DNA from 2 places in the Amorphus sp. MBR-141 genome. Region 2 is predicted to be linked to the other one. Evidence: riboswitches for the same ligand, from Rfam matches in the RefSeq annotation. Region 2 holds a riboswitch; the other holds the start of a gene.
The links. Region 2 has a riboswitch for S-adenosylmethionine ahead of ACSSVZ_RS18845 (homoserine O-succinyltransferase). Riboswitches for the same ligand answer to the same signal wherever they lie in the genome.

Region 1: another riboswitch for S-adenosylmethionine. It lies ahead of ACSSVZ_RS23870 (O-succinylhomoserine sulfhydrylase); the one in region 2 lies ahead of ACSSVZ_RS18845 (homoserine O-succinyltransferase).

The regions. Positions count from the first base shown of each region.
Region 1 is NZ_JBRJGW010000025.1:4,585-19,023, reverse strand. Features, by position in the region: gene ACSSVZ_RS23920 (aspartate-semialdehyde dehydrogenase) at 1-594, shown strand, start outside; gene ACSSVZ_RS23915 (hypothetical protein) at 713-1,495, opposite strand; gene ACSSVZ_RS23910 (quinone-dependent dihydroorotate dehydrogenase) at 1,554-2,657, opposite strand; gene ACSSVZ_RS23905 (DUF952 domain-containing protein) at 2,654-3,001, opposite strand; gene ACSSVZ_RS23900 (S24 family peptidase) at 3,372-4,013, shown strand; gene ACSSVZ_RS23895 (thermonuclease family protein) at 4,013-4,873, shown strand; gene ACSSVZ_RS23890 (lysine--tRNA ligase) at 4,894-6,552, opposite strand; gene ACSSVZ_RS23885 (tellurite resistance TerB family protein) at 6,831-7,244, shown strand; gene apaG (Co2+/Mg2+ efflux protein ApaG) at 7,476-7,868, opposite strand; gene ACSSVZ_RS23875 (CDP-alcohol phosphatidyltransferase family protein) at 8,078-8,695, shown strand; gene ACSSVZ_RS23870 (O-succinylhomoserine sulfhydrylase) at 8,692-9,912, opposite strand; SAM riboswitch at 10,074-10,153, opposite strand; gene ACSSVZ_RS23865 (2'-deoxycytidine 5'-triphosphate deaminase) at 10,255-11,346, shown strand; gene ACSSVZ_RS23860 (ion transporter) at 11,484-12,320, opposite strand; tRNA gene ACSSVZ_RS23855 (tRNA-Gly) at 12,463-12,537, shown strand; gene ACSSVZ_RS23850 (hypothetical protein) at 12,722-13,336, opposite strand; gene ACSSVZ_RS23845 (hypothetical protein) at 13,333-13,950, opposite strand; gene ACSSVZ_RS23840 (ABC transporter substrate-binding protein) at 14,050-14,439, opposite strand, start outside.
Region 2 is NZ_JBRJGW010000015.1:45,643-60,081, reverse strand. Features, by position in the region: gene ACSSVZ_RS18880 (hypothetical protein) at 1-79, shown strand, start outside; gene ACSSVZ_RS18875 (PP2C family protein-serine/threonine phosphatase) at 83-2,212, shown strand; gene ACSSVZ_RS18870 (adenylate/guanylate cyclase domain-containing protein) at 2,128-3,441, opposite strand; gene ACSSVZ_RS18865 (hypothetical protein) at 3,556-4,629, shown strand; gene ACSSVZ_RS18860 (3-hydroxyacyl-CoA dehydrogenase) at 4,777-6,297, opposite strand; gene ACSSVZ_RS18855 (enoyl-CoA hydratase-related protein) at 6,463-7,245, shown strand; gene hemA (5-aminolevulinate synthase) at 7,554-8,768, shown strand; gene ACSSVZ_RS18845 (homoserine O-succinyltransferase) at 8,859-9,788, opposite strand; SAM-I-IV-variant riboswitch at 9,827-9,931, opposite strand; gene ACSSVZ_RS18840 (alpha/beta hydrolase family protein) at 9,987-11,051, opposite strand; gene ACSSVZ_RS18835 (alpha/beta hydrolase family protein) at 11,044-12,117, opposite strand; gene ACSSVZ_RS18830 (amino acid ABC transporter substrate-binding protein) at 12,421-13,692, shown strand; gene ACSSVZ_RS18825 (ABC transporter ATP-binding protein) at 13,912-14,439, shown strand, end outside.

The DNA.
Region 1 (14,439 bases), on a different contig from region 2:
ATCAAGCGCGTCGTCGTCGCCACCTACCAGTCGGTCTCCGGCGCCGGCAAGGAGGGCATGGACGAGCTGTTCACCCAGACGCGCGCGGTGTTCGTCTCCGATCCGCTGCAGACGAACAAGTTCCCCAAGCGCATCGCCTTCAACCTCATTCCCCAGATCGACGTCTTCATGGAAGACGGCTCGACCAAGGAGGAGTGGAAGATGGTGGTGGAGACCAAGAAGATCCTCGATCCGAAGATCAAGCTGACCGCCACCTGCGTGCGCGTGCCGGTGTTCATCTCCCATTCCGAGGCGGTGAACATCGAGTTCGAGAACCCGATCACGGCGGAAGAGGCCCGCGACATCCTGCGCGAGGCGCCCGGCTGTCTGGTCGTCGACAAGCACGAGCCCGGCGGCTACGTGACCCCCTACGAGGCGGCCGGCGAGGACGCGACCTACATCAGCCGTATCCGCGAGGACATGACCGTCGACAACGGCCTGTCCATGTGGGTGGTCTCCGACAATCTGCGCAAGGGCGCGGCGCTGAACACGGTGCAGATCGCCGAGCTGCTGGTGAACCGCAAGCTGATCACGCCCCGCAAGCAAGCCGCGTAGGCGCCGCCTGCCGGCGCTCCCGACCCGGAGCGCGCAGATCCAACTCACGCCATAACGGGAGGCGGCCGGCAACGGCCGCCTTTTTCTGTGGCCGGTCCGCCGCCTCGCGGCGGGCGGCTCACTGCCGCCCGTTGACCGTCGTCACCTGCCCGCCGGTTCCCTCGCATGGCGCGTCCGCGAGCTCCGACCCCTCGAGATCGAGATCGGAGAAGCGGGCGCGGAACGTCTCGCCGTCGATCGCGTAGCGGCACGTCCACCACTGGACGGAACGCACGTCGGGGTCGGCCGGGCGGCTGTTCGACCGGATGGCGAGCGAGATCCGGTTCGCGACGGCATCGACGTCGAACGTCGCGTCCTGGGTCGCTCCGAACGTCTCCACGCGCGTGAGCTCCCCACCGTCCAGCAGCGCCAGGGTCAACGTGGCGCCCATCGCCGGCGGCGGATACTCCCCGTCGGCGATGAGGACAAGGAAACGTCCATCGGGCAGCGCCACCGCCTGCTCCACCCGGGTGAGCCAGGCGCCGTCCTCGCCGCTCTGGCTGCGGCTGAAATCGCGGAACAGGTCGGTCACCTCGCCGGGCGCCAGGTGCCGCAGCCGGGGCTCCAGCCCGGAGAGCTGGCGCAGCGAGGCGGAAAGATAGCGCGCCTGGAGTTCCTCGATGGTCTTCCGGCTGCTGCCCAGATCCTCGCGCGCCAGAACGAGCTCCGCCCGGACCGCCGTCAGATCGGCTTCAAGGCCGGCGAGCCGGCGCTCGTAGTCGGCCGCGGACTGCTCCGACATCCACCACGTGGCGCAGCCGAACAGGAGCCCGCAGATGCCGACGATGCCCTGGGTGGTGGCCGACGTGCAGACGCTGGCGAGGCTGGCCCCGAACCTGGCGATATGCGCCTTCTTCACCATCGCGTTTTCCAAGGAAGCATCGCGCCGGACGGGGCGCGACGCGCGGCGCCTTGCGGGCCTATTGGCCCGCCCCGACCGTCGCCTCGCCCTTCGCCCAGGCGGCGCGGTCGCAGCCGACGGCATCGGCGATCGACGTCATGCCCCGGCGGCGGACCTCCTCGCCGAGATGGCGCAGGATCGTGCCCACCAGCCCGCCGCCCTCGTAGACGAGGCCGGTGTAGAGCTGCACCAGGCTGGCGCCGGCGGCGATCTTGGCGAACGCCGTCTCGCCCGAGCAGACGCCGCCGACGCCGATGATCGGCATCCGGCCGTCGATCCGCTCGGCGACCTTGGCCAGCACCACCGTCGACGGCTGAAACAGCGGCCGGCCGGACAGCCCGCCGGTCTCGCGCGCCGTGCGCGCGTCGGTCAGCCGCGGCCGGGCAATCGTCGTGTTGGAGACGATCAGGCCATCCACCGCGTGGGTCAGCGCGGCGGCGGCGATGGCATCGATGCCGGCGTCGTCGAGATCCGGCGCCACCTTCACCAGCAGCGGCACCCGGCGGCCGATCGCCGCCATCTCGCCCCGGGCGGCCAGCACCCGCGTCAGGAGCTCGTCGAGCGCCTCCGCGCCCTGCAGGTCGCGCAGGCCCGGCGTGTTCGGCGAGGAAATGTTGATGGTGAAATAGTCGGCCACGTCGGCGAACGTGCGGATGCCGCGGACGTAGTCGTCGATGCGGTCGTGGGTGACCTTGTTGGCGCCGAGGTTGACCCCGACGATGCCCTCGAAGCGGCGCGCCGCGAGGCGCTCGTGGGCGGCCGCATGGCCGCCGTTGTTGAAGCCGAGCCGGTTGATGAGCGCCCGGTCGGCGCGCAGCCGGAACACCCGCGGCTTCGGATTGCCGGGCTGGGCGAGCGGCGTCACCGTGCCGATCTCGACGAAGCCGAAGCCGAGCTTGAGCAGCGGCCCCGGCACCTCGGCGTCCTTGTCGAAGCCGGCCGCCATGCCCAGCGGGTTGGGAAACGACAGGCCGAAGGCGTCGACCTGCAGCGCCGCATCCTTGGGGAAGGTCTCGGTCGGCGCGAGGCCGGTGGCGAGCGCGGTGATGGTCAGCCGATGGGCGCGCTCCGCATCCAGCCGGCGCAGCAGCGCGGGGGCGGCCGTCGACAGTCCTGGGATCACGCGTCGAGCTCCGGAAAGATATGGCCCGCCGGCGACAGCGGCAGCGGCTTGACCCAGGCCGCCGCATCGGTCGGCAGGTCGGCGTAGAGGTGCGGGAACAGCTCGTTGCCGCGCGACTTTTCCCACTTGAGGTCGTCGCCGAGCCGCTCCGAGCGGATCGCCACCAGCAGCAGCCCCCGCATCCCGCGGAAATGCTTGCGCGCCGTGTCCATCACCTGGCTGCGCGCGGAGAGATGGATGAAGCCGTCGGCGAGGTCGACGGGGGCGCCGCGATAGACACCCTCGGCCTTGGCGGCGTCCCAGGACTCCCTGTCGACGATCTTGTAGACGGTTTGCGCGCGCATCTGCCCGTTCTCCCGATTTTTCCCGGAGCCTAGAGCATTTCCCGTTCAGATCGAAGCGATCTGAACGAAAAGGAATTGCTCAAGGTATTGAATCCGGAGCCATTTCTTGTCGATCAGCTGTGACCAGCTGATGGGAAAAGGCTCTGGAGCATTTCCCGCCCAGATCGAACCGGTCTGAAGTGAAAAGCCTCTAGCCGCTCCGCTGGCCCCCGGACAAGTCAACGCAGCCGCGCCGCACGCGTTCTCCCCCAGGGATTTCTGGACAGGACCCGCCCCGGGGATTAGGGTGCGGCCTAGGTATGTATTCCTTTCACTTTCCCCGGGGACAACCCGGGCCGGCTTCCGCCCCGTCGACGGAGAGGTGACGAGCATGCTCACGCACGAGCAGGTATGGGCGGCCATCGATCGCCTTGCCGAGCGGCAGGGCCTGAGCCCCTCCGGACTCGCGCGCCGGGCCGGCCTCGATCCCACGACCTTCAACAAGTCGAAGCGGCTGGCCGGTGACGGCCGGCCGCGCTGGCCGTCGACGGAATCCATCGCCAAGGTGCTGGAGGCGACCGGCGCCGGGCTGGCCGACTTTTTCGGCCGCACGCCGGGGGCGCCCGGCGACGACGCCCTGCCGGTTCCCCGCGCCGTGCCGCTGCTCGGCTTCGCCCAGGCGGGGGCCGGCGGCTTCTTCGACGACGGCGGGTTTCCGGTCGGCACCGGCTGGGACGAGATCTCCTTTCCCGAGCGCCGGGACGAGCCCGTTTACGCTTTGGAGATTTCGGGCGATTCCATGCTTCCGCTCTACCGCCACGGTGACGTATTGATCGTCTCGCGCGCCTCCTCGGTTCGGCGCGGCGACCGTGTGGTGGTGAAGACGACGGACGGCGAAGTGATGGCGAAGATCCTGCACCGGCGCACGCCCCGGCAGATCGAGCTGACCTCGCTCAATCCCGACCATCCCGACCGCACGGTGCCGCTGGCCGAGATCGAATGGATGGCGCGGATCCTGTGGGCGAGTCAGTGATGGCGTACACTCCCGGCTATTCCGGACGCGGCCGGCGGCGGTCCGATACGATCACCCGGTCGATCTATGCGCTGGTGGTGGTGACGGCTGCGGCGGTGAGCGTGCTGCCGCTGCTGCTGCTCGACGAAACGGTGCTCGGCCCCATCGTCCAGAAGATGAAGTCGCTGCCGCTCGGCGCGCCGGAAGACGAGCCGCAGACACCCTCCGACTGGGGCGGCGTCGAACCCAAGCGCCAGGGCAGCCTCGGCTTCGAGGCCCCGCCGGCCGGCGAGACCACGCCCGGCGAGGGCTTCGGCATCGAGCCCGACCGGCTGGTGCGCGACGTCTCGTCCGACCGGATCACCCGCAGCCCCGACCTTGCCGCGCCGCTGCAGCGGCTGCCAAGCTCGGTGCAGCCGCCGCCGCCGCTGCCGCCGAAGCCGGTGCGCTATCATCTGGTCGTGGTCGAGGACGCCACCACCATCGATTCCTCCGGGACCGTGCTGAAGATCGGCGAGGTCCAGGGGCCGGCGTCGTTCAAGGCGTGCGAGGACGGCTCGCCGGTGCAGTGGAGCTGCGAGCTGCGCGCCCGCACGGCGTTGCGCCAGCTGGTGCGGTCGCGGGCGATCGAATGCCTGGCGCTCGATGAGGATGCGGCCCGCCGCCTGGAGGCCTCCGCCGACGGCAACGCCGAGCCGCCGGAGGGCGGCCCCTTCCCCGCGACCTGTTCGGTCGGCGGCACCGACATCGCCAGCTGGCTGGTGTCGCAGGGCTGGGCGCGGCCGGCCGAGGGCGCCCCGGACCGGCTCAAGGTGCTGTCGTGGATCGCCCAGGAACAGAAGCGCGGCCTGTGGCGGCCGGTGCCCCCGACCGCGCAGTAGGCGGGGCAATCGCGCCGGGTTCAGCCCGCGGGCGCGACGAGTTCCCCGGCCAGCGCCCTGGCGATGAGGGCACGGGTCTCGTCGATCCCGTAGAGCGCCACGAAGGAGCCGAAGCGCGGCCCCTGCTCCTGGCCCAGGAGCACCTGATAGAGCGCCTGGAACCAGGTGCCCGACACGCCCGGTCCGCCGTCGGGGCTCTTCCGCTTGGCGTCCTGGTAGCGCTCGATCGGACGCGCCACGTCGAGGATGGCGTCCTGGATGGCGGCGGAATCGGCGTCCTTCGGCAGCGTGGCGAGCTTGGCGTCCAGCGCCGCAAGCGCCGCCCGCTCGGTCTCGTCCGGCGCCCGGTAGACCTTCTTCGGGCGGACGAAATCCTCGAAGTAGCGGATCGCGTAGCCGACGAGGGCATCGAGCTCCGGCGCGCTCTCCGGCGTGACGTCCGGCACGTGGCGCAAGATGTAGCCCCACAGCACGTCCGCCGTCTCCGCGTTCGACGCCGACACCAGGTTCAGGAGCAGCGCGAACGACACCGGCAGGGTGATCTCCGGCGGGTTGCCGTTGTGGATGTGCCAGACCGGATTGTTCACCTGCGCCACCGGGTCCTGGCGCCGGAACGCCGACAGGTGGGCGAAGTACTCGTCGACGGCGCGCGGGATGACGTCGAAATAGAGCCGCTTGGCGGTCTTCGGCTTCTGGAACATGAACAGCGCCAGGCTGTCGGGCGAGGCGTAGGTCAGCCACTCGTCGATGGTCAGCCCGTTGCCCTTCGACTTGGAGATCTTCTCGCCGTTGTCGTCGAGGAACAGCTCGTAGACGAAGTGCTCCGGCGGCTTGCCGCCGAGCACCGAGCAGATGCGGTCGTAGACCGGCTGGTTGGAGAGGTGGTCCTTGCCGAACATCTCGAAGTCGACGTCGAGAGCCGCCCAGCGCGCCCCGAAATCGGGCTTCCACTGCAGCTTCACGTTGCCGCCGGTGACCGGCAGGGTGACCTCGGTGCCGTCCTCGTCGGCGAACGTCACGGTGCCGGCGGCGGCGTCGACCGCCTTCATCGGCACGTAGAGGACGCGGCCGGTGGTCGGCGAGATCGGCAGGAACGGGCTGTAGGTCGCCTGGCGCTCCTCGCGCAGCGTCGGCAGCATCACCTCCATGATCGCCTGGTAGCGCTCGGCGACCCTGAGCAGGATCTCGTCGAAGCGTCCGGACGTGTAGTAGTCGGTGGCGCTGGCGAACTCGTAGTCGAAGCCGAAGGCGTCGAGGAAGGCGCGCAGGCGGGCGTTGTTGTGGGCGCCGAACGAGGCGTGGGTGCCGAACGGGTCCGGGACCCGGGTCAGCGGCCGGCCGAGGTTCTCGTGCAGCAGCGCCTGGTTCGGCACGTTCTCCGGCACCTTGCGCATGCCGTCCATGTCGTCGGAGAAGCACAAGAGCCGGGTCGGGATCCGGTCCTCGGTGATGACGCGGAAGGCATGGCGCACCATCGTCGTGCGCAGCACCTCGCCGAAGGTGCCGATGTGCGGCAGGCCCGACGGCCCGTAGCCGGTCTCGAACAGGACCTCGCTCTTGCCGGACCGCTCCAGCCGCTCGACGATGCGCCGCGCCTCCTCGAAGGTCCACGCTTTGCCCGTCTTCGCCGCAGCAACGATCTCTTCGGACAGATCGGCGGAGGCGGGGCGGACGGTCATGATGGCGGTTTCCCAGTCAACTGCGTCGGAATGGATCGGATCACCGGCATCGGCCATGCGGCCCTGAATGCCCGGTTCCGGCGGATGGTCTAGAGCATATCCCGCCCCGACAAAAGCAGCCTGTACGGCAGGCGGCGCGCTGCCGTGCCGGACTGCGGACCGCCAGGCGGCTGCACGGCCATTTCCGATCGAGCAAATGATTCCACTCGCCGGCAAAACGCTCTAGGGTCCCGACCACCGAATTCCCGCGCACCGCAACACTTTCGCGAGCACACCTGATGAATCAGACGATTTCGCATCACGACGCCCTCATCTACGTCATGGTCACCATGTCGGCGGCCGACAGCACGATGACGGACGCCGAGCTTCACCAGATCGGCGAGGTCGTCCGCACGACACCGGTGTTCCGGGACTACCGCGAAGAGAAGCTCGTCTCCTCCGCCGAGACCTGCGCCGACATCCTGCAGGCCGAGGACGGCCTGGAGACGGTGCTCGAACTCGTCCGCACCTGCCTGCCGGAGCGGCTCTACGAGACCGCCTACGCCCTCGGCGTCGAGGTGGCCGCCGCAGACCTGCACGTCGAGCCGGAGGAGCTTCGGCTGCTGGCGATGCTGCGCGACCGGCTCGGCCTCGACAAGCTCACCACCGCGGCGATCGAGCGCGGCGCCCGGGCCCGCTTCCGCACGCTCTAAGTATTCCCCTCACGCCGGGTTCGCTGCGCGCACCGGCTCCGGGTGGGCGGCCTCCGGCCGGCGCGCGGTCGCGCGCTGGTGGGAGCAATCCAGACGCGATCCGGGATGGGTGCGCGGTCGGCCGTACCGACTATCAGTAAATCACCAATCCGCATGCGACTGCATGCCGGCCGGAGGCCGCGCCCGCGCAGCCGGTGCGCAACGCGAACTCGGCGTGAGGTGATCAAATACCTAATTCAGCGTCGGCTGGGCGTCGGGCATATCGAGCGAGAAGGCCGGGATGTCGACCTCGAAGCGCTCGCCGCCGGAGGTTTCCATCTCGTAGGCCCCGACCATGATGCCGGACGGCGTCGGCAGCGGGCAGCCCGACGTGTAGGTGAAGGCATCGCCCGGCGCGAGCACCGGCTGTTCGCCGACCACGCCCGGGCCGCGCACCTCCTGCACGTGGCCGCGCGCATCGGTGATCTGCCAGTAGCGGTTCAGAAGCTGTACGGTCTCGGAGCCCACGTTGGCGATCTCGACCGTGTAGGCCCAGAGGAACCGCTTCTCCTCCGGCTCCGATTCATCCTCCAGATAGTGAGGATTCACCGTGACCCGCAGATTGCGTGTGATGGCTTCGTACATCGTCCGACCCAACTGATTCTCATTCCGGCGGACCGCAACCGGGAGCGACAAGGTCCGATGCGCTCATCCTGTGCCGAACCGGCAGCGAAGGAAAGTGAACACCATCAAGCTTGCGTGGCGCTCTACTGCCCCGGCAGCGGCCCGTCAATCTCGGCCGCCCGCCCGGCGCATGCGGCAGACGCCGCCGCGCCCGCCACGAGGGAGCACCGATGTTCGACGCCCGACTGCGACCGCTGATCGACCCGCCGCTCGACGCCGCCGGCCGCCGCATCGCCGCCTGGGGCCTGTCCGCCGACGCGATCACCGTCGCCGGCTTCGCCCTCGGCCTCGCCGCGGCCGTCGCCATCGCAAGCGGCCTTTCTCTCGTGGGCCTCGGCTTCCTGGCGCTCAACCGCATCGCCGACGGGCTCGACGGTGCGGTCGCCCGCGCCACCGGCAGGACCGATCGCGGCGGCTTTCTCGACATCGTGCTGGACTTCGCGATCTACGGCGCGGTCCCGTTCGCCTTCGCCGTCGCCGACCCGGCGCACAACGCGCTCGCCGCCGCCGCCCTGCTGCTGTCGTTCTACGTGAACGGCGCGTGCTTTCTGGCGTTTGCCATCTTCGCGGAGCGGCGCGGCCTGGAAACCCGCGCGCAGGGATCGAAGTCGCTGTTCTATCTGGGCGGGCTGGCGGAAGGCGGCGAGACGATCGCCGCCTTCGTGCTGATGTGCCTGGCGCCGGGCTGGTTCCCGGCGATCGCCTGGATCTTCGCCGGCGTGTGCCTGGTGTCGGCGACGGCGCGGCTGGTGCTCGCCGCGCGCACCCTGTCCGACGACGGCAGCTAGCCGACGCTGGCGGCCGCCTTCGTGCCCGACCGGTCGAGCGCCTGGGTCATGTCGGCGATCAGGTCCTCGACGTCCTCCAGCCCGATGGAGAGCCGCAGCAGGCCCGGCCCGATCTCCAGCTCGGCCCGCTGCTCGTCGGTGAGCCGCTGGTGGGTGGTGCTGGCCGGATGGGTGATCAGGCTCTTGGCGTCGCCGAGGTTGTTGGAGATCTTGACGACCCTGAGCGCGTTGGAGAAGGCGAACGCCGCGTCGCGGCCGCCCTGCATGTCGATGGCGATCAGCGTGCCGCCGCCGGTCATCTGCTTGCGGGCGATCTCCGCCTGGGGATGGTCGTCGCGGCCCGGATAGATCACCTGGCGGACGGCCGGATGGCCGGCGATCGCGTCGGCGACGGCGGCCGCGTTGGCGGTCTGCTGGCGCACCCGGAGCGGGTAGGTCTCCAGCGACTTCAGCATCACCCAGGCGTTGAAGGGCGACATCGCCGGGCCGGTCTGGCGCAGGATGGTGTCGAGCTTCTCGGTCACCCACTCCTCGTCGGCGAGGATCGCGCCGCCCAGGCAGCGGCCCTGCCCGTCGACGTGCTTGGTGGCGGAATAGACGACCACGTCGGCGCCGAGCTTCAGCGGCGACTGGTGCAGCGCGGTGGCGAACACGTTGTCGACCACCAGCCGGGCGCCGACCGAATGGGCGATCTCGGCGACGCCGGCGATGTCGACCAGCGCCAGCGTCGGGTTGGCCGGGGTCTCGGTGAACATGGCGGTGGTGTTCGGGCGCGTCGCCGCCTGCCAGGCGTCGAGATCGCCGCCGTCGACCAGGGTCGCCTCGACGCCGAAGCGGGGCAGGAACTCCTCGACCACGTAGCGACAGCCGCCGAACAGCGCCCGCGAGGCGACGACGTGGTCGCCGGCCTTGACGCAGGCCACCATCGCCGCCGTCACCGCGGCCATGCCGCTGGCGGTGGCGCGGGCCGCCTCGGCGCCTTCCAGCAGCGCCATGCGGTCCTGGAACATCGTCACCGTCGGATTGCCGTAGCGGGAATAGACGTAGCCCTCGGCCTCGCCGGCGAAGCGGGCTTCGGCGGCTTCCGCGCTCTCGTAGACGAACCCCTGGGTCAGAAAGAGCGCCTCGGAGGTTTCACCGAACTGGGACCGCTCGGTGCCGCCGTGAACGAGGCGGGTCGAGGGTCCGGCATCCGAAGGCAGCGACGACGACGACATGGACACATCCTTTCCAGATCCACCGGCAGCACCCGCGACGGGGCGGACGGCGCGGTGCGGGACGGGCCTTCGCCCCGACGACCCGCAGCGCGGTCGGTCCGGGCGCGTGCCTGCGTGCGAGCGGCACGGCACAAAAAAACCCGGCCGAAACGAACGACCGGGGCGTACCTCGCCCGGCCTTTTTAGCGATTTCTTTAACGTGGCTGCAAGCCGGCCGGCTCAAATGACCACGGGACAAAAAGCTCTTTACGCCCCGCTTTCCTTGGCGTCAATGCACCGATCGGTTTAGGTCTTGGGCTGACGCGAGCGCGACGAAGCTTCCAGGTGCGGGACGAACGACACATGCAGGAAACCGCCGGCATCCTTCCGCGGCAGGCGATCGAGGCGCTTGGGCACGCGGGGGCGATTTCCTGCGACGCGCCGTTCGACGCCGACCAGATCCAGCCGGCGAGCCTCGACCTGCGGCTCGGCACGGTCGCCCACAGGATCCGCGCGAGCTTCCTGCCCGGCCCCGACGGGCCGGTCGCCGACAAGCTGGCCGAGGTGACGATGCACACCATCGACCTCACCCGGGGCGCCGTGCTGGAGACCGGCTGCGTCTACGTGGTGCCGCTGCAGGAGCGCCTGGCGCTGCCGGCCGACGTCGCCGCCTCCACCAACCCGAAGAGCTCCACCGGCCGCCTCGACGTGTTCACCCGGGTGACCGCCGACCGCGCCGGCGCCTTCGACCGGGTGCCGGCCGGCTACGCCGGGCCGCTCTACGCCGAGATCTCGCCGCGCACCTTCCCCGTGCTGGTGCGCGCCGGCTCGCGGCTGTCGCAGATCCGCTTCCGGCGCGGCAACGCCACGCTCACCGACCCCGAGCTGCGCGCCCTGCACGAGCGCGAGCCGCTGGTGGTGCCCGGAAACGCCGGCATCGAGGACGGGCTGCAGCTCTCCATCGACCTGCAGAGCACCGACGCCAGCGGCCTCGTCGGCTACCGCGGCAAGCGCCACACCGGCGTCATCGACGTCGACCGCAAGGACGGCTACGACGTCGCCGACTTCTGGGACCCGGTGACGGTGCGGCCCGGCCGCGGGCTGATCCTCGACCCCAACGAGTTCTACATCCTGGTGTCGCGCGAGGCGGTGCAGGTGCCGCCCCAGTGCGCCGCCGAAATGGTGCCGTTCGACCCGCTGGTGGGCGAGTTCCGGGTGCACTATGCCGGCTTCTTCGATCCGGGCTTCGGCCACGGCACGTCGGGCGCCGGCGCCCGCGCCGTGCTGGAGGTCAGGAGCCACGAGGTGCCGTTCATCCTCGACCACGGCCAGGTGGTGGGCCGGCTCGTCTACGAGCGGATGGGGGCGCTGCCCGACACGCTCTACGGGGCGGGCGTCGGGTCCAACTACCAGGCCCAGCGGCTGAAGCTGTCCAAGCACTTCCGCAGCGACTGACCCCCTTTTCGGCCAGGCGGGGTCATCCGGCCGAGGCGACAGGACCGCAGCATCCGTTCCTTGAGGCCGCCCGGCTCCGGGCGGGAAACCGCCCCCCAGATCGGCGCGCACGGTGAACGCCGGGACGACAGCCGTCCCTACTCCGCAAGCCCCGACCGCATGCCTGGGTCGGCCTGCATTCGGCTGCCGGAGATCTCGCCACGCAGTGCGGCGATCTCGCCCCGGAGCGCCCGCATCTCTTGCGAGATCTGCGCCTGCTCGTCGTGCAGCACCTGGCGCTCGGCATCCAGCGCCGCCTCGTGCTCCTGCTGCATGGCCGAGACGATGATGCCGATGAACAGGTTCAGCACGGTGAAGGCCGTCGCCATGATGAACGGCACGAAGAAGGTCCAGGCGTTGGGGAACTCCGCCATCACCGGCCGGACGATGCCCATCGACCAGGATTCCAGCGTCATGATCTGGAACAGGGTGTAGGCGGCCGCCCCCAGGGTGCCGAACCATTCCGGGAAGGCGGCGCCGTAGAGGTTGGTGGCCATCACCGCGAACACGTAGAAGATGATCGCCATCAGCAGCACGATCGAGCCCATGCCCGGCAGCGCCGCGATCAGCCCGCCGACGACGCGGCGCAGCGACGGCACCACGCTGATCAGCCGCAGCACCCGCAGGATGCGGAGCGAGCGGAGCACCGACAGGCCGTGCTGGTTGGGCACCACGGCGATGGCGACGACGACGAAATCGAACAGGCTCCACGGATCGCGGAAGAAGCCCAGCCGGTGGACGTAGAGGCGGAGCGCGATCTCGACCACGAACAGCGCGATCACCGCGCCGTCGAGGAAGACCAGCAGCGGACCGGCCTCCGCCATCGCCCGGCTGCTGGTCATCAGGCCGAGGACGACGGCGTTGAAGACGATCAGTCCGGCGATGAACCACTCCCAGCGGGAGCTTTCCAGAAGGGTCTGCACGCGGTCACGCATCGTCTGGCTCATTCGGGGAACGGTGGATCGGAGGGAGGCATGCCGGGCGGGCACGGCCGCGCGACGGCGGAACGCCCGGCCCGGCGCGCTTCATCTAATGCGCTTGACAGGAGCATTCCAGAGCGGTCATTTCGCAGCAGGCGCGGGCGTAGTTCAGTGGTAGAACGTCAGCTTCCCAAGCTGAATGTCGTCGGTTCGATCCCGATCGCCCGCTCCAATTTCCTGAAGCTCAGCATGGGCTTAACGTCCGCGCAGGCCGCCCGTTCCGAGGTCGGCGGACGTCCGGCGCCCTCGCACGTTTCCCGGTCTCATCAAAGCCATCCGAACGAAAAGGCATGGCTCAAGACCTTGAGTCTGAAACCGTTTCCAAATCGATCCGGTGAGTCCACCTGATCGAATGCCTAGCCGCGCGGGCTGCTGCCGATGCCTCTCAGGAAGGGGAGGAAGCCGTCGAGGAACCGCGTCGTCGCCGGCATGAAATGGCTGCCGTGGTGGTACATCGGGTCGAGCGCGGTGACGATCAGCGTGCCGTTGGTCGTCACCCGGTCCTCGTAGAGGATCGAACCGTCCTGGACGTCGATCAGCGACCGGGCGCCGGCCGGCGGCGCGAAGTGGCCGTGGTGGTGCCAGGTCGCGTCGTCGAGGGTGATGTGGCCGAACAGCGGATGGTCGGGCGCGACGCACCGCAGGCCGAGGCTGCCGCCCTCCTTCCACCACCAGAAGTTCGTCGGCGTGTCGGTCCAGACCACGCCGTCGAGCCACTGGTGCGGCCCGGTCGAGCCCATGGCGACGAGCGTGCCGCCGGCGTCAAGGAAGCGCCGGAGCTTCCCGCGGTGCGGCACCAGCAGCGACGGGTCCGTCCGGCAGGAGACGATCAGCACGTCGATGCCGGAGAGATCGGCCTCGCCGAGCCGGCGGGCATAGAGGATCGCGTCGAAGGCGTCGCGGTAGCGCGCCTCGTAGAGCGTCCGATGATGGTAGTAGGTGCCGCTGTCGAGCGCCGCGATCCGGTTCATGCGGGCACCTCCTTGTCGTGGCCGACCGCCCAGGCGCAGAGCTGCGGCACGATGCGCGCCGCCGTCGTGTCGGCGCCCGCATACATCCACAGATCGTTGCCCGCGTGCATGAAGATGCGCCCGCCGCGCGGCCGCTCGTAGACCCAGTCGCACGGCCGCCGCTCGGGGCCGAGCCCGAGCACCGGCACCGCGCCCTCGGGCGGCGGGTTGTGGCCGCGCGCATAGAAGCCCGCGACGCCGCGCCGGTAGGTGAGGTCCGCCATCTCGACGCCCGCGAAGACGGGATGCGGGGCGACCAGATGGACCTGCAGCTGGTCGAGGCCGCCCTGCGGCAGCGGCACGAAGGCCTGGAATTCGGGCAGCATCGGCCAGGCGACGTGGCCGTTGAAGACCAGCGTCCCGCCCCGGTCGAGATAGGCCTCGATCACCGGCGCGATCTCGCCGAGATAGCGCTGGTCGAGATGGGCCGGCAGGAGCAACGCCGCGTAGCGCGCCAGATCGGCCGCGTGCAGCGCGTAGTGGTCGATCTCATCGGCATCCTCGACGAAGCCCATCACGCTCGGCAGGTCGCCGCCGGCGCCCTTGATCGGTTTCAGGAACAGGCAGCGGCCCATCAAAGGAGGCTCCTTCCAGTCGGTCGGACAAGCGGGCGGGGGCGGCCCGCCGGATACCGGGACGGGGAGGCATCGGCCTTTCCCGTCCCGCTCAGAGGGTCATTCGCCCTTCGACACGCTCTTGAAGTCGAAGAAGAAGCCCGACGGATGGACGCGGTAGCCCTGCACCGCCTCGCTGGAGGCGACGACGAACACCTTGTGCACCAGCGGCATGATCGGCGCGTCCTCCTGCAGGATCGTCAGCGCCTCGCGGTAGGTGGCGTCGTAGTCCGCGCCGCGGTCGAGGGCGCGGCCGGCGTCGACGAGCGCGTCGAAGCGCGGGTTCGCCCAGCCCTGGTAGTTCATCTCCGCCTTGGAGTGGAACTGGGACTTCAGGTGCAGGTCCGGGTGCCCGGTCATCTCCGGGGTCCAGAAGACGACGGAGACGTCGTACTGGCCCTGGCGGACGAGATCGAGCATGCCTTCCCAGGTGAAGAGCTGCACCTGGCT
Region 2 (14,439 bases):
GGGGGCTGCCTCGTTCGCCTGGTCGGCGTGGCACCGGCCACCGGTCCGCCGGGTCCCCGCCCCCGGAAAGGGGAGCTGAGCCATGTTGCTGCGCACCCGCATCACCCTCTTCCTGTCGATCGCGTTCCTGCTGGTGATCGCCAGCCTGGTGGCCGTTGGCTACGCCCGCTCCCAGTTCGAGCAGGAGCGGCTGGCGCGCATCGCCATCGACGGCCAGCGCTCGCTGTGGGAAAGCCTGGTCGCCGAAGAGGCCGACGACCTGCGGCTGGTCGCCATGGAGATCGCCTCGGCCCTCGCCGGGTCGGAGACGCTCTCCCGCGACACGGTCTCCACCGCGATCGCCGGCGTCGACATTCCGCCGGAGACGGCCGACAACATTCAGGTCGTCTCCCTGTCCGGCCAGCTGCTCTATTCGAGCGCTCCGGAGATCGACGAGCGGTCGCTCCTGGACGCCACGGCGATCCGGACCATCCTGGCCAACCGCACCCATCTGGGCGGGCTGCGCCAGGCCGATCCCGACCGCTATGTCGTGGCTTCGGCGGCCCCCGTCTTCCACGACGACGAGATCACCGGGATCGTGGTGGTCGCCAGCGACGCCGACCGCGCCCTGGGCCGCTTCACCGGCACCATCCGCGAACCGAGCTATCTCGTGTCCCTGCGCGGGCGGCTCGTGGAGGGCACCGCGCCGTTGCTGTGGCGCGAGGTCGACCCGCGCATTCCGCCGCGCACCGCCGATGCCCAGGTGGTCCGCGCCGGCGAGCGCCTGCTTCTCGCCACCGGCGTTCCGGTGCCGGACATGGCCGGCGGCACCATCGGCACGCTGGTGACGCTCAGGGATTCCACCGAGATCCTCGAGACCGGCCAGCAACTCGAGCGCGCCGGCCTGATCGGGGTGGCGAGCTTCACCATCCTGGTGATCATCGCGCTCTACTTCTACATGCGGCACGCCTTCAAGCCGCTGGAGCACGCCATCTCGGTGCTCGACGGGCTGTCCAAGGGCAACGTCAACGAGATGCTGGACAAGACCGGCAGCGGCGAGATCCGCAAGATCTCGGAGGCGGTGTCGGTGTTCCGCCGCAACACCATCGCGCTGCAGGAGCAGCAGCAGCAGGTCGAGCGCCAGCGCCGCCGCCAGGAGCGCGTCATCCGGCGCCAGTTGGAGCGGCTCGCCGAAACGCTCGAGGTGGACGGACGCGCCGAGATCATCGACGACCTGCAGGCCGCCGTGCGGCGCAAGCAGGATCCCACCCTGCCGGGAGGCAAGCACACCACCGACGACCAGCTCAACGTGCTGTCGACCGTGCTGCAGCGGATGTCGGCGCGGATCTCCGACCAGCACACGCGCCTCACCGCCCTCGTCAAGGAGCTCCAGGAAGCGATCATCACCCGCGCCCGGCTGGCCGGCCTGGAGCAGGAGCTGGAGATCGCCCGCGAACTGCAGCAGTCGTTCCTGCCCCACCCGCTGCCGCCCCATGAGACCTTCGCCATCGACGGCATCATGGAAACGGCCAAGGAGGTCGGCGGCGACTTCTTCGACTACTTCATGATCGACGAGCGGCGCCTCGGCATCGCGGTCGCCGACGTGTCGGGCAAGGGCGTGCCGGCGGCGCTGTTCATGGCGATCACCCGGACGCTGGTGAAGGCGACGGCGCTGTTTACCCACTCGCCCGCCGCATCGGTCACCCAGGTCAACCAGTTCATGGCCGCCGACAACGATCAGATGATGTTCGTGACGCTGTTCTACGGCGTGCTCGACCTGCAGACCGGCGTGTTCACCTACGCCAACTGCGGCCACAACCCGCCCTATCTGATCCATCGCGGCCGCAGCGGGCTGACCCCGCTGAAGAGCACCGGGGATCCCGCTCTCGCCGTGGTCGAGGAGCACGTCTACCGGGAGGATTCGCTCACCCTGCAGCCCGGCGACACGGTGTTCATGTTCACCGACGGGGTGACCGAAGCCTTCGACATCGACGGCGAGGCCTACGGCGAGGGCCGGCTGGAGCCGCTGCTGGATCGCCAGGCGAGCGCCACGCCTGTCGACGGGCTGGGCCCGGCCGTGCTCGCGGCCCTGCGCGACTTCGAGCGCGGCGCCGATCAGGCCGACGACATCACCTGCCTGACGCTGCGCTACTTCGGCACGTCTACGGAGGCAACGATCCCGGGCTTGGTCCAGACGCCGTCCCAGTCGGCCGGAGGCGGACAGTCGGCGTAGTGCGCGACGCGCCGCGCCTGGATGGCCGCCGAGGCGTCGTCGGGGTCGCGGGCGAGGCAATCGGCGAAGCGGGCGGCCGCCGCCGCCCAGTCGCGCGCATACATCGCCGCCAGGCCCTTCTCGTGGAGGCCCGCCACCGCCCGCGCCGCCTCGTCGACCTCGTCGGCACGGCCGAGCAGCGCGTAGACGCTCTCGGCGATGTGGCTGCCGCGCGGCACGATGCGCTCGAGTTCGCGGAACACGAAGGCGTCGCCGGCGCGCTGCGCGGTCTCCTGGGACACGATGATCGGGTGGCCGAGGAACTTGGCCGCCTCCTGCAGGCGGGCGGCGAGGTTCACGGCATTGCCGATGACGGTGTAGTTGCGGCTGGCCTCCGGGCCGACGTCGCCGGCGATCACCTCGCCGGTGGCGACGCCGACCACGGCGTTGATCCGGTCGGGCGTCTGGAAGCCCGCCGCGGCGAGGTCCTTGCGCAGGCCGGCAAGCGCCGCGATCTGCCCGAGCGCCGCGTTGCAGGCGTCGATCGCCTGGGTGTCGGCGTCGGTGAACGGCGGCCCCCAGCAGGCCATCACCGCGTCGCCGATATATTTGTCGGTGATGCCGCCGTTGGCGGCGATCGGCTGCGCCATCGCGGCGAGAAAGCGGTTCAGGAGGTCGATCAGCCAGTCGGCGTCGAGGCGTTCGCTCCAGCCGGTGAAATCGCGCATGTCGACGAACGAGATCGTCATGCAGTCTCGGCGGCTGGTGGTCTGGTCGACCTCGCCGCGCGCCAGGATCCGGTCGACGATCCGCGGATCGATGTATTCGCCGAACAGCCGCTTGATCTTGCGGCGCTTGCGTTCCTCGGTGATGTCGGAGAACACCACCACGACGCCGTAGCGCTCTTCCTCGCCGCTCTCGCCGTGGATGGTGAGGAAGCTGGAGGAGACGAACAGGTTGAGCTTGCGTCCCTCCACCGAAAGCGCGATTTCGGTGGAATGGGTCGTTTCGGCCTCGTAGACCGCCTTGAACACCACCTCGTTGAAGTCGTCGAAACTCTCCTCCGCGAGGAAGATCTCGCCGAACGACTTGCCCACGACCTCGTCTGGCCGCTTGGCCAGGATCCGCCCCGCCGCCGCGTTGAACGTGATGATGCGGCCCGTGAGGTCGATGGTCACGACCCCGTCGCGCATGCTTTCCAGGATGCGCTCGGAGATAAGCTGGTCCCGGCGCTGCTCGTCCAAACTCACCGAAGTCTGCCTTTTCGTTCGATCTTTTCAATGTCGAGGCTTACCTGATCCCCGCTCCGATAAGAAGGGGGCCCCGCCGCCTCTCCCCCGCACAGGCCCGCACAGGATTGCCGCATGCGCCTTCTCGCCGACGTGTCGTGCCATGGCTTCGGCCACATGATGCAGACCTCCCGCGTGCTGGCGGCCCTGGCCGCCCGCGAGGCGGACCTGGACATCGTCCTGCGCACCGATCTCGCCGGCCGCGACGTCGCGCGCTTCTGGAGCGGCCCGGTCACGCACCTGCCGGGCCCCCTCGACCCGGCGCTGGCGATGTCGGCGCCGGACCGAATCGATGCCGCGGCGACCGCCGCCAGCTATCGCGATTTCCCCGCCCGCTTCGCGGCCGCCGTCGCCGACAGCGAGGCGGCCATCGACCGGTTCCGGCCGGACGTCGTCCTCGCCAACATCGCCGCCCCGGGGCTGGTGGCAGGGCGCCGCAAGGGCCTGCCCGCGGTGGCGCTGTGCTCGATCAACTGGGCCGACATGCTGCGCGACGCGGTACCGGAGGGAACCGTCGGCCCGGAGACGATCGCGCTGTTCCGGGACGCCTACGCCGGCGCCGACGCGTTCCTGATGCCGGCGCCGTCGATGCCGATGACGCCCGCCGCCAACCAGCTCGCCATCGGCCCGATCGGCCGGCGGGGCCGCGCCCGCGGCGCCGAGGTCCGGGTCCTGCTGGGGCTCGCCCCCGACACCCCGCTCGGGCTGGTGACCTGGGGCGGCTGGGCGACGGCGGTCGACGCCGCCTTCCTGTCGGCGCTGCCGGGCGAGATCGGCTGGATCGCCGACACCGCGCCGATCCTGGCGGCCGGGATCCCCTACATCGACCTCCTCGCCTCCTGCGCCATCCTGGTCGCCAAGCCCGGCTACGGCACCTTCGTCGAGGCGATCGCCAACCGGGTGCGGCTGGTGCACGTGGAGCGGCCGGGGTGGGCGGAAACGCCGGCCCTCGTCGCGTGGGCACATCGTCATGGCTCTGCCGCGGAGATCCCCAAGGCGACCGCGCCGGAGGACGCCGCCCGGACCATCCGTGCCCTGATGGCGACCGAGCCGCCCGCCCCGCCGGCGCTCACCGGCGCGGACGAGGCGGCCGAGATCCTGCTCGGCCTCGGCCGGGCGGTGGCGGCCCGCCGCCCGATGCGCGTGTAGCGCATGTCTCGTTCACCCGTGCGCACCCGTGCGCACCCGGTCAGCCGCGCGTGCGCAGCCAAAAACGCCCCCGAAAGTGCGCAATAGCGCAGAATAGCGCAGATCCTGACACGCCGTCGGTGCGCACGTTTTGCGCAGCCGCGCAGCTCAGGACGGCGTGTGGACCGGCAGGCCGAGCAGCGCCCGGCGGCGCAGCCACAGCGACGGCCGGTAGCGGTCGTCGCCGGTGATTTCCTGCAACAATTCCATCACCATAAGCGTCGTCTCGAGCCCCAGCTCCTCCGCCATCTCCAGCGGCCCCATCGGGTAGTTGAGGCCGAGCTTGAGGGCGAGGTCGATGTCCGACGGCGCGGCGAGGCCCGCCTCGGCGATCGCGCAGCCCAGGTTGGCGATCGCCGCCCGCATGCGCAGCGCCACGAAGCCCGGCGAATCCTTGATCGCCGTGACCGCCCGGCCCGACGCCACGACCGCCGCCGCCACCGCATCCAGATGCGCCGGATCGGCGCCGGGCGCCGTCATCAGCGTCACCCGCTTGGCCGTGTCCGCCGACAGGTCGACGGCCACCAGGCGCTTCGGATCGACCCCGAGTTCGAGCGCGTAGGTCGTCGCGTCGTCGCCGACCGGATAGCCCACGATCGGGCTCGCACCGTCGTCGTCCTCGAGGATCTCGACGCCGATCGCCTTGCAGAACGCCGAGAGCACGTCGGGCTCGTCGGGAAATTCGGCGCAGACGACCTTGGTGGCCGGGGCACCCGACGGCGCGTGATCGGCATCGCTCGGCGTCGTCACCTTGCCCGCCTCGTCGTAGTCGAAATGGCCCGCCTTGGTCTTCCGGCCGAGGCGACCGGCCTCGTAGAGCAGCTTGTGGCGGGGCGTGGTGGCAAGGCGGCGATCGTTGAGGAAGCCCTCGTAGACGATCATCGAGACGGGATAGTTCACGTCCATGCTGGTGAGGTCCATGAGCGCGAACGGACCCATCCGGAAGCCGCAGCAATCGGTGAGAATCGCGTCGATCTGGGACGGGCTGGCGACCCCCTCGTCGAGCAGCCGCAGCGCCTCGGTGTAGTAGGCGCGGCCGCCCAGGTTGACCAGGAAGCCCGGCGAATCCTTCACCGCGACCGGCGTGCGGCCCATCCGCTCGCCCAGCGCCGACAGCCGCGCCGCGACCGCCGGATCCGTCGCCGGTCCCTCGATGATCTCCACCAGCCGCATCAGCGGAACCGGGTTGAAGAAATGCATGCCGGCGACGCGGCCGGGGACGCGGCAGGTGCGCGCGATCGAGGCGATCGGCAGCGACGAGGTGTTGGTGGCGAGGATCGCGTCCTCGGCGACGATGGCCTCCAGGTCGCCGAAGATCTGGCGCTTCACCTCGAGCTTTTCGACGACCGCCTCGACGACGGTGTCGCAGCCGGCGAAGTCGGCGAGGCTGGCGGCGACCGACAGCCGCTCCTTCTGGGCGGCGGCGGCCTCGGCCGTCAGCTGGCCCTTCTCGACGAGCCGGTCGATGCGCTTGTGGACCTCGGCCCGGCCGGCATCCGCAGCCCCGTCCTTGGCGTCGAACACGATCGCCCGCATGCCGCCGGCCAGCGTCACCTGGGCGATGCCCTGGCCCATCACGCCGGCCCCGACGATGCCGACGGTGTAGTCCGGATCCGTCACGTCGCGCATTTGCTTTCCTCGCCTCTGGCTGTTCCGGATGCCTTCCTATCCGATTTTCGGCGAACGTGAAGAGCGCGCGTCGAAGCGCCCGCGGCCCGCGGTTAGCTCTGGACCCCGGAGCCAAACCGGGTAGCTTCGCGCGCAAGCAAGACCCTGCGAACGAAGGAGACCCCGATGAGCGACACTGAGGCACCGGTTCTGATCGAACGCCCCGAAGACGGGGTAGCCGTCGTGCGCCTGAACCGTCCCAAGGCACGCAACGCGCTCAACATGGCGACCCGCCGGGCGCTGGCGGAGGCGTTCACGGCGCTGTCGGACGACGCCGGCGTGCGGGCGATCGTGCTGACCGGCAACGACGAATCGTTTGCCGCCGGCGCCGACCTGAAGGAGTTCATCGATGCCGACCCGGTCGAGATCGCCCGGCGCCGGGTCGAGCGGCTGTGGGGGGCGGTGTCCGCCACGCCGCAGCCGGTGATCGCCGCCGTCAACGGCTTCGCGCTGGGCGGCGGGCTGGAGCTCGCCATGATGGCCGACATCATCGTCGCCGGCGAAAGCGCCCAGCTCGGCCAGCCGGAAGTGCGCGTCGGCATCATGCCCGGCGCCGGCGGCACCCAGCGGCTGACCCGCGCCGTGGGCAAGTATCACGCGATGCGCATCTGCCTGCTGGGCAAGCCGATCTCGGCCCAGGAGGCCTTCCAGATCGGGCTGGTGAGCCAGGTGGTCGCCGACGCCGAGGTGTTCGAGACGGCGCTCGGCATGGCCCGGCTGATCTCCGGCCTGCCGCCGCTGGCGATCGCGGCCACCAAGGAGGCGATCCTGCACTCGGAGAACGCGTCGCTGGAGGCGGGGCTGGCGCTGGAGCGCAAGTCGCTGCAGGTGCTGTTTGCCAGCAAGGACCAGCACGAGGGCATGGCGGCCTTTTTCGAGAAGCGCCGCCCGAGCTTCACCGGCGAATAGGAATCCGCGCCGATCGCCCTCGGGCGGCTGTGGCCAACCGACGCAGCGACATTCCGGTTTGCAAATCGCTGCTGGATTCCTTCTAAATAAAAGGTGCATGAGCATGCCTGCGGGCGTGCTCGCGCCAATTGCGACGCCACCGGATCCGCGAAAGCCCCCGAACCGACGACGCGTCCGGGGCTTTACGGATGGGAATGACCCGCAATTGTAGGAGGTCACCGCCTCCCAATAAGACAGAGGGGCTAGCGCTCCACTCTGGACGAAGCGGGCCCGGCACCGATCCGCCGGCTCGACCGATCGAGGTGATGATGGATTACGAAGGCTTCTTCCGGGACCAGCTCGGCGCCCTGATGGGTGAAGGAAACTACCGGGTGTTTGCCGACCTGGAGCGGCAGAACGGCAGCTTCCCCCGCGCCACCCGCCACGACGGCGACGGCACCTCGGAAGTGACCGTGTGGTGCTCGAACGACTATCTCGGCATGGGGCAGAACCCCGCCGTGCTGGCCGCGATGCACGAGGCGATCGACCGCTGCGGCGCCGGCGCCGGCGGCACCCGCAACATTTCCGGCACCAACCACTATCACGTGCTTCTGGAGCGCGAGCTTGCCGACCTGCACGGCAAGGAATCGGCGCTGCTGTTCACCTCCGGCTACGTGTCCAACTGGGCCAGCCTGACGACGCTCGCCTCGAAACTGCCGGGCTGCGTGGTGCTCTCCGACGAGCAGAACCATGCCTCGATGATCGAGGGCATCCGCCACAGCCGCGCCGAACGGCAGATCTTCAAGCACAACAGCCCGGAGGATCTCGACCGCCGGCTGTCGCTGATCGAGCCGGGCCGGCCGAAGCTGGTCGCCTTCGAGTCCGTCTACTCGATGGACGGCGACATCGCGCCGATCAAGGAACTCTGCGACGTGGCCGACGCCCACGGCGCGATGACCTATCTGGACGAGGTGCACGCCGTCGGCCTCTACGGCCCGCGCGGCGGCGGCATCGCCGAGCGCGAAGGCCTGATGGACCGGCTGACGCTGATCGAAGGCACGCTGGGCAAGGCGTTCGGCGTCGTCGGCGGCTACGTCGCGGGCTCCACCGCGCTCTGCGACTTCATCCGCTCGTTCGCCTCGGGGTTCATCTTCACCACCGCGCTGCCGCCCCACGTGGCGGCGGGTGCCGCCGCCTCGATCCGTCACCTGAAGGTGAGCCAGGTCGAGCGCGACCGGCACCAGTCGAACGTCCGCAAGGTGCGTCAGCGGCTCGATGCCATCGGCATTCCCTATATGCCGAACCAGAGCCACATCGTGCCGGTGATGGTCGGCGATCCGGTCAAGTGCAAGTGGATCAGCGACATCCTGCTCGACAGCTACGGAGTCTACGTGCAGCCGATCAACTATCCGACGGTCGCCAAGGGCACCGAGCGCCTGCGCATCACGCCATCGCCGCTGCACACCGACGCCGACATCGACCATCTGGTCGTGGCGCTCGAGAGCCTGTGGTCGCGCTGCGCGCTCGCCCGCGCCGTCGCCTGACACTGGCGCTCACGCACATCGACGGCTGAACGCAGGCCGCGCTTTCCCGCAAAGCGCGGCCTTTTCGTGTCGGGCCACGCGGCCCCCGGCTCACCCGGTCTGGCCGAAATCGTCGCCCGTGCCGATCGCGGCCACGTCGAACGGCGTCGTCTGGTAGATCACGTTGATCCAGTTGCCGAACAGCAGATGGGCGTGGCTGCGCCAGCGGTTCTCCGGCGCCTTGCGCGGATCGTCGCCCGGGAAATAGGCGACCGGCAGCGCCTGCTGCCCGTCCCGCGTATACTCCTCGCCCAGCGTGAGGGTGTCGTATTCCACGTGGTTGAACATGTGCAGGGCGCGCCGGCCGGGGTCTTCCAGCAGGCACAGGCCGCTCTCTTCGCTCTCGGCCAGCACGCGCAGGCCCTTGTCCCTGGGAAGGTCGCTCTTGCGCACCTCCGTCCAGCGCGACACGGGGATCGCGAAATCGTCGGAAAAGCCGCGCAGGAACGGCGACGACGGCACCAGGTTGCGCTGGCTGAACACGCCGAACGCCTTGCCCGGCAGTTCGTGCTTCGGCACCCCGTAGAAGTGATGAAGCGCCGCCTGCGCCGCCCAGCAGATCGTCAGGGTCCGATGGACGTTGCTCTGGGTCCAGTCGAAGATCTGCTGCAGTTCCGGCCAGTAGCGCACGTCCTCGTAAGCCAGCCGCTCCACCGGCGCCCCGGTGATGACGAAGCCGTCGAAGCGGGCGTCGGCAAGCTCGGCCCACGGCCGGTAGAACGCCTCCATGTGATCGAGCGGCGTGTTCTGGGCCACGTGGTCGGTGATGCGCACCAGCGTCAGCTCGATCTGCAGCGGCGTCGCGCCCAGCAGGCGGGCGAGCTGGGTCTCGGTGGAGACCTTGTTGGGCATCAGGTTGAGCAGCCCGATCCGCATCGGGCGGATGTCCTGGCGGACCGCGTCGGCCTCGCTCATGACCATCACGCCCTCGGCTTCGAGCGTGCTGCGGGCGGGAAGGGCATCGGGAATCTTGATGGGCACGGTGCGTCGCAGCTCCCTGGGAGGGTCGACGCTCGTGGCCTGATCCGCTTGATTGCCAGCTCGGCCACATCCCCCTCGCAGGGTGCCACCTTGCCCGGATCGGCAGGTTGGCGTTGGGCGTCCCCCAACTCTTGATGTCTGTGCCTTATCTACGAAGGCAGAAGGCGGTTGGCAATGGCCGTCGCATCGCCTGCCGCCTCACCTTCGCGAGAGGATCGCGTCGCGCGCCCAGTCGGCGGAGGCGGGCCGGTAGGCCCACGGCACGTTGTTGCAGACGTGGTTGCCGTCTTCGAGGATCCGCACGTCGGCGCGGCCATCGGCCCAGGCCTTCGTCTTCTCCGCTTCGGCAGGCGGGAAGATCCGGTCGAGGCCGCCGTGGAACAGCAGCATCGGGCAATCCGGCGGCGTGGCGCCATCGAGGGTGAAGGCGCGCGCCCTCTCGATCGTCTCCTCGGGGCTTCCGCCGCCCAGCGCGAAACCCATGTTGTCGCGATAGACCGCGGGGAACGCGCCGATCATCGCACCCAGATCGTGGAACCCGTTGATGGAGATGACGCCGGCGAGGCCGGGCAGCGCGGCGGCCGCCCTGAGCGCCAGATGGCCGCCGAAGGCCATGCCGACCAGCACGACCTTGTCGCGGCCGATGCCGACGCCATCGAGATAGCCGAGCGCCGCCTCGACCGCGCGCGCGATGTCGGCGCGCAGCGGGCCCGCCGAGCGGCCCTCCCCCTGCCCCGGGCCATCGAGCGAGAAGGTGGCGAGCCCGCGCTTCAGGAAGGTCTCTTCCAGGGCCGGGAACTCCTCCTTGGTGGAATCCGACCCCGGGATGAGCAGGACGGCGCCGACTTCCCCAAGTCCCGGCCGCCGCAGGTAGCCGTGCAGGTGCCCGCTTTCGAAGGGAATCTCGGCGCGGGCCGACGGCGGCACCAGCAGCGGCGCGGCGCGGCGGAAGACGTCCACCTTGGCGGCGCTGGCGCGCGCCTTCTGGTCGAGGTCGTCGAAGAACATGAAGTTGGCGAAGTGGTAGAACAGCGACGCGCGGGCGTAGGCCTCGCCGGCGGTGACCGGATGCCCGACCGCCTCGGCCGCCACGCCGAGGTCGCGGTGGCGGTCGCCCTCGGCGACCCAGGTGGCGCACCAGCGTTCCCAGGTCCCCGTGCGCTCGATGACGGCGCGCGCGGTGGCGGAGGGAATGCCGGCCACCTCCATGCGCGGCAGCCAGTGGCCGGTCACTTCGACGAGACGTCCGGAATTCTCAGACATGAGCGAGCCCCAGCTGGTGCGCCATCCAGTCCGCCGCCTGGGTGCGGTAGGCGAAGGCGCGGTTGTTGGCGACGTGATTGCCGTCCTCGATGCGGTTGAGCGTGACCTCGCCGCCGGCGAGCCGGGCCAGGCGGTCGCCATGCTCCGGCGGGACGATGCGGTCCTGGCCGCCGACGACGATGTAGAGCGGGCAGGCGAGCCGCGGCGCGGCCTCGGCGAGGGTCACCCGGGCCGCCACCGCCCGCGCTTCGTCGTCGCTGGCGGCGTGGGCGCGGGCGACGAAGGCACGGCGGGTGAGGCCCGGAATGGTCTCGAAGATGTCCGCCCAGTCGAACGGCCCGGACAGGGAGATGCAGGCGCGGAGGCGGTCGTCGAACGCCGCGGCGCGGGGTGCGTAGTAGCCGCCGAAGCTGACGCCCCAGATGCCGATGCGCGCCGCATCGATGTCGGCGCGCGCCGACAGGACGTCGAGGATCGCCCCCACCGGCCGCTCGAACTCCGGGCAGATCGGCAGGTCATACTCCGCCTCCCCCTGCCCCGGCCCGTCGAAGGCGAAGGTCGCCATGCCGCGATCGAGAAACGCCGCCTCGTTGCTGTGCATCTCCTCCTTGGCGGAATCGAGCCCCATCGCCATCAGCACCAGCGGTGGACGGTCGACGCCCTCCGGCCGGCGCAGGTTGCCGGCGAGCACGCCGCCCTCGAACGGGATCTCGAGGCGTTCGCCGGGCGGGCGCAGCAGCGGCAGCGCCCGGGTCCGGCAGGCGACCGCCTTTGCGTGGGCGGCGCGCATCTCGTCCGGGCGGTGGACGAACAGGAACTTGCCGAAGTGGTAGCAGGCGGCGGCAGTGGAAAGGTGCTCCCCGGCGGAGAGGCGGCGGCCCTCGGCAAGCGCCGCATCGCCCAGGGCCGCATGACGATCGCCCCGCTCGCACCACAGCCCGCACCAGTCGTCCCAGTGCAGGACCGCGGCGGCGACCTCCTCGAAATCGGACAGCGGCACGCCATTGGCCACGAAGCGCGGTGCCCAGTGATCGATGGCGGACTGTACGACCGGATCGCGCTGCATCGCTGTTCCTCGCGCCGCTCGGCGCCGTCCACCGGCGGTCGTTCTCATATGCAAACGATTGCATCTTTCGACCTCAATCCGGTAATCGAGCCTCCGGACCGCGTCAAGTGTCGATGGATTGGACAGGTTCCAGATCAGCCCGGCCAGTCTCCACGCCTCCATTTCTGCACGAAAGCGTCTCGACCGGCCGGAATCCTGCGATCGGCGAGTTAGGTCTTGACGTCACCGCCCGAACGTCGCAGCATTTATGCAATCGATTGCGTGGCAGCATAAGCCAGCAACACCAGAGGGGAGGAACGTCCAGTGATTAGAACGATCACGCTGTGCGCCATGGCGGCGCTCGGATTCTCGGTCGCAGCCCAGGCGGCCGATCCGATCAAGATCGGCGCGTCGCTTCCGTTGACCGGCAACTTCTCCGTCAGCGGGGCGAAGCACGAGAAGGGCTACCAGCTCTGCGTCGACCTGATCAACGAGAAGGGCGGCGTGCTCGGCCGCCCGCTCGACCTGATCATCTCCGACAACCGCTCCGACATCGGCACGGCGATGTCCCAGTACGAGCGCTTCATCACCGTCGACGACGTCGATCTCGTCTTCGGCACGTTCTCGTCCAAGCTGACCTTCCCCATCTCGGCGGTTCTCGCCAAGAACGGCATGGTGCATCCGGTCCCGGCCGGCGGCGCGCTCAGGATCTACACCCAGGGCCACAAGAACCTGTTCTACTTCCAGCAGAACGCCGCCGAATATTTCGGCGAGGCGATGCAGGGCGTCATCGAGGACCGGATCCCCGAGGGTGAGCGCCCGAAGACGGTCGCCATCGTCCACGCCGACGACTTCTTCGCCAACGCGATCGCGGCCGGGCTGCTCGGCCAGAAAGTCACCGATCCCGGCGGCGGCGTCATCGCCGACCTCGCGCCCGGCTATCTGGCCGACGCCAACATGGAGGTGGTCTACACCGAGAAGTGGCCGGAGGAAGGCTTCTCCGACTGGCTCAACCTCGCCAACTCCATCAAGAACGCCAACGCCGATCTCGTGGTCGGCCTGACCGCCTCGGCGGAAGAGGCCGTGCAGCTGACCCGCGCCCTGAAGACCGTCCGCGCCGAGCCCAAGATGCTCTATCTGAGCCAGGGCACCCAGGCGGAGTACAAGGAAGGCCTCGGCGAGTCCGCCAACGGCGTGATGGTGCACACATCCTGGCATGAGGACGTGCCCTTCGTCGGCGAGCTGGCTGGCGAGGAGTTCACCAACCAGGACTTCCAGAAGGCGTTTGCCGACGAATTCGGCAACCCGCCGGACGAGGACTCGGCCATTCCGTTCGCCGTCTGCCAGGGCATGGAGCAGGCGATCCGCGGCGCCGAGACCACCGACAACGCCAAGCTTGGCGAATGGCTCTACGCCCGCACCAAGGAAGATCCGGTGCGCACGGTGCTCGGCCCGTTCTCCTGGCACGAGAACGGACTGCCGGTCGATCGCAAGCTGCTGGTCGCCCAGTGGCAGGACGGTGCGCTGAAGTTCGTCTATCCGACGGGCGAATTCGAGGGCGTCTCCGACCTCATCTACCCGAAGCCCAACTGGTAGCCCGACGCGGGTGACCGCACTGGCCCCCTCCCGCCGCGGCCTTCGGGGCGGCGGGAGGGGCGCCGCGCCGGCCGCATACGGGCAGTCCGGACAGACGTCCGATCCCCGGGGCCGCGACGATCGCATGCCGCATCCCTTCCAGGCCGGTTCGGGCCCAACCGTGGCGACCGGCCGAAGGGCGGGCGGACGCCCAGAGATTGAGCGGGAGACATCGACCCCATGTTGCGTGTGGAGGGCCTCTGCAAGCATTTCGGCGGCATCCGGGCCGTCGACCAGTGCACGTTCGAGATCGCCGACGGCTCGATCTCGGCGCTGATCGGCCCCAACGGCGCCGGCAAGACCACCGCCTTCAACTGCATCAGCCGGACCATGCAGCCGACCTCCGGCCAGGTCTGGCTCGAAGGCAGGCGCATCGACCATCTGAAGCCGCATCAGGTCACCCGGCTCGGCCTGTCGCGCACCTTCCAGATCACCCGCAGCCTGGAAGACCTGACGGTTCTGGAGAACCTCTGCGTGCAGGTTCCGAGCCACGGCCTGCGCCGCCTCGCCGGCCCTTCGATCAGCGCCGCCGAGCGCGCCAAGGCCGAAGAAATTCTCGAATTCCTGGGGATCACCCGCATCGCCTACGAGCAGGCGCGGAACCTCTCCTTCGGCCAGCGCAAGCTGATGGACTTCGCGGCGCTGCTGATGTCCGACCCGAAGATCATCCTCCTCGACGAGCCGGCAGGCGGCGTGAATCCGCGTCTG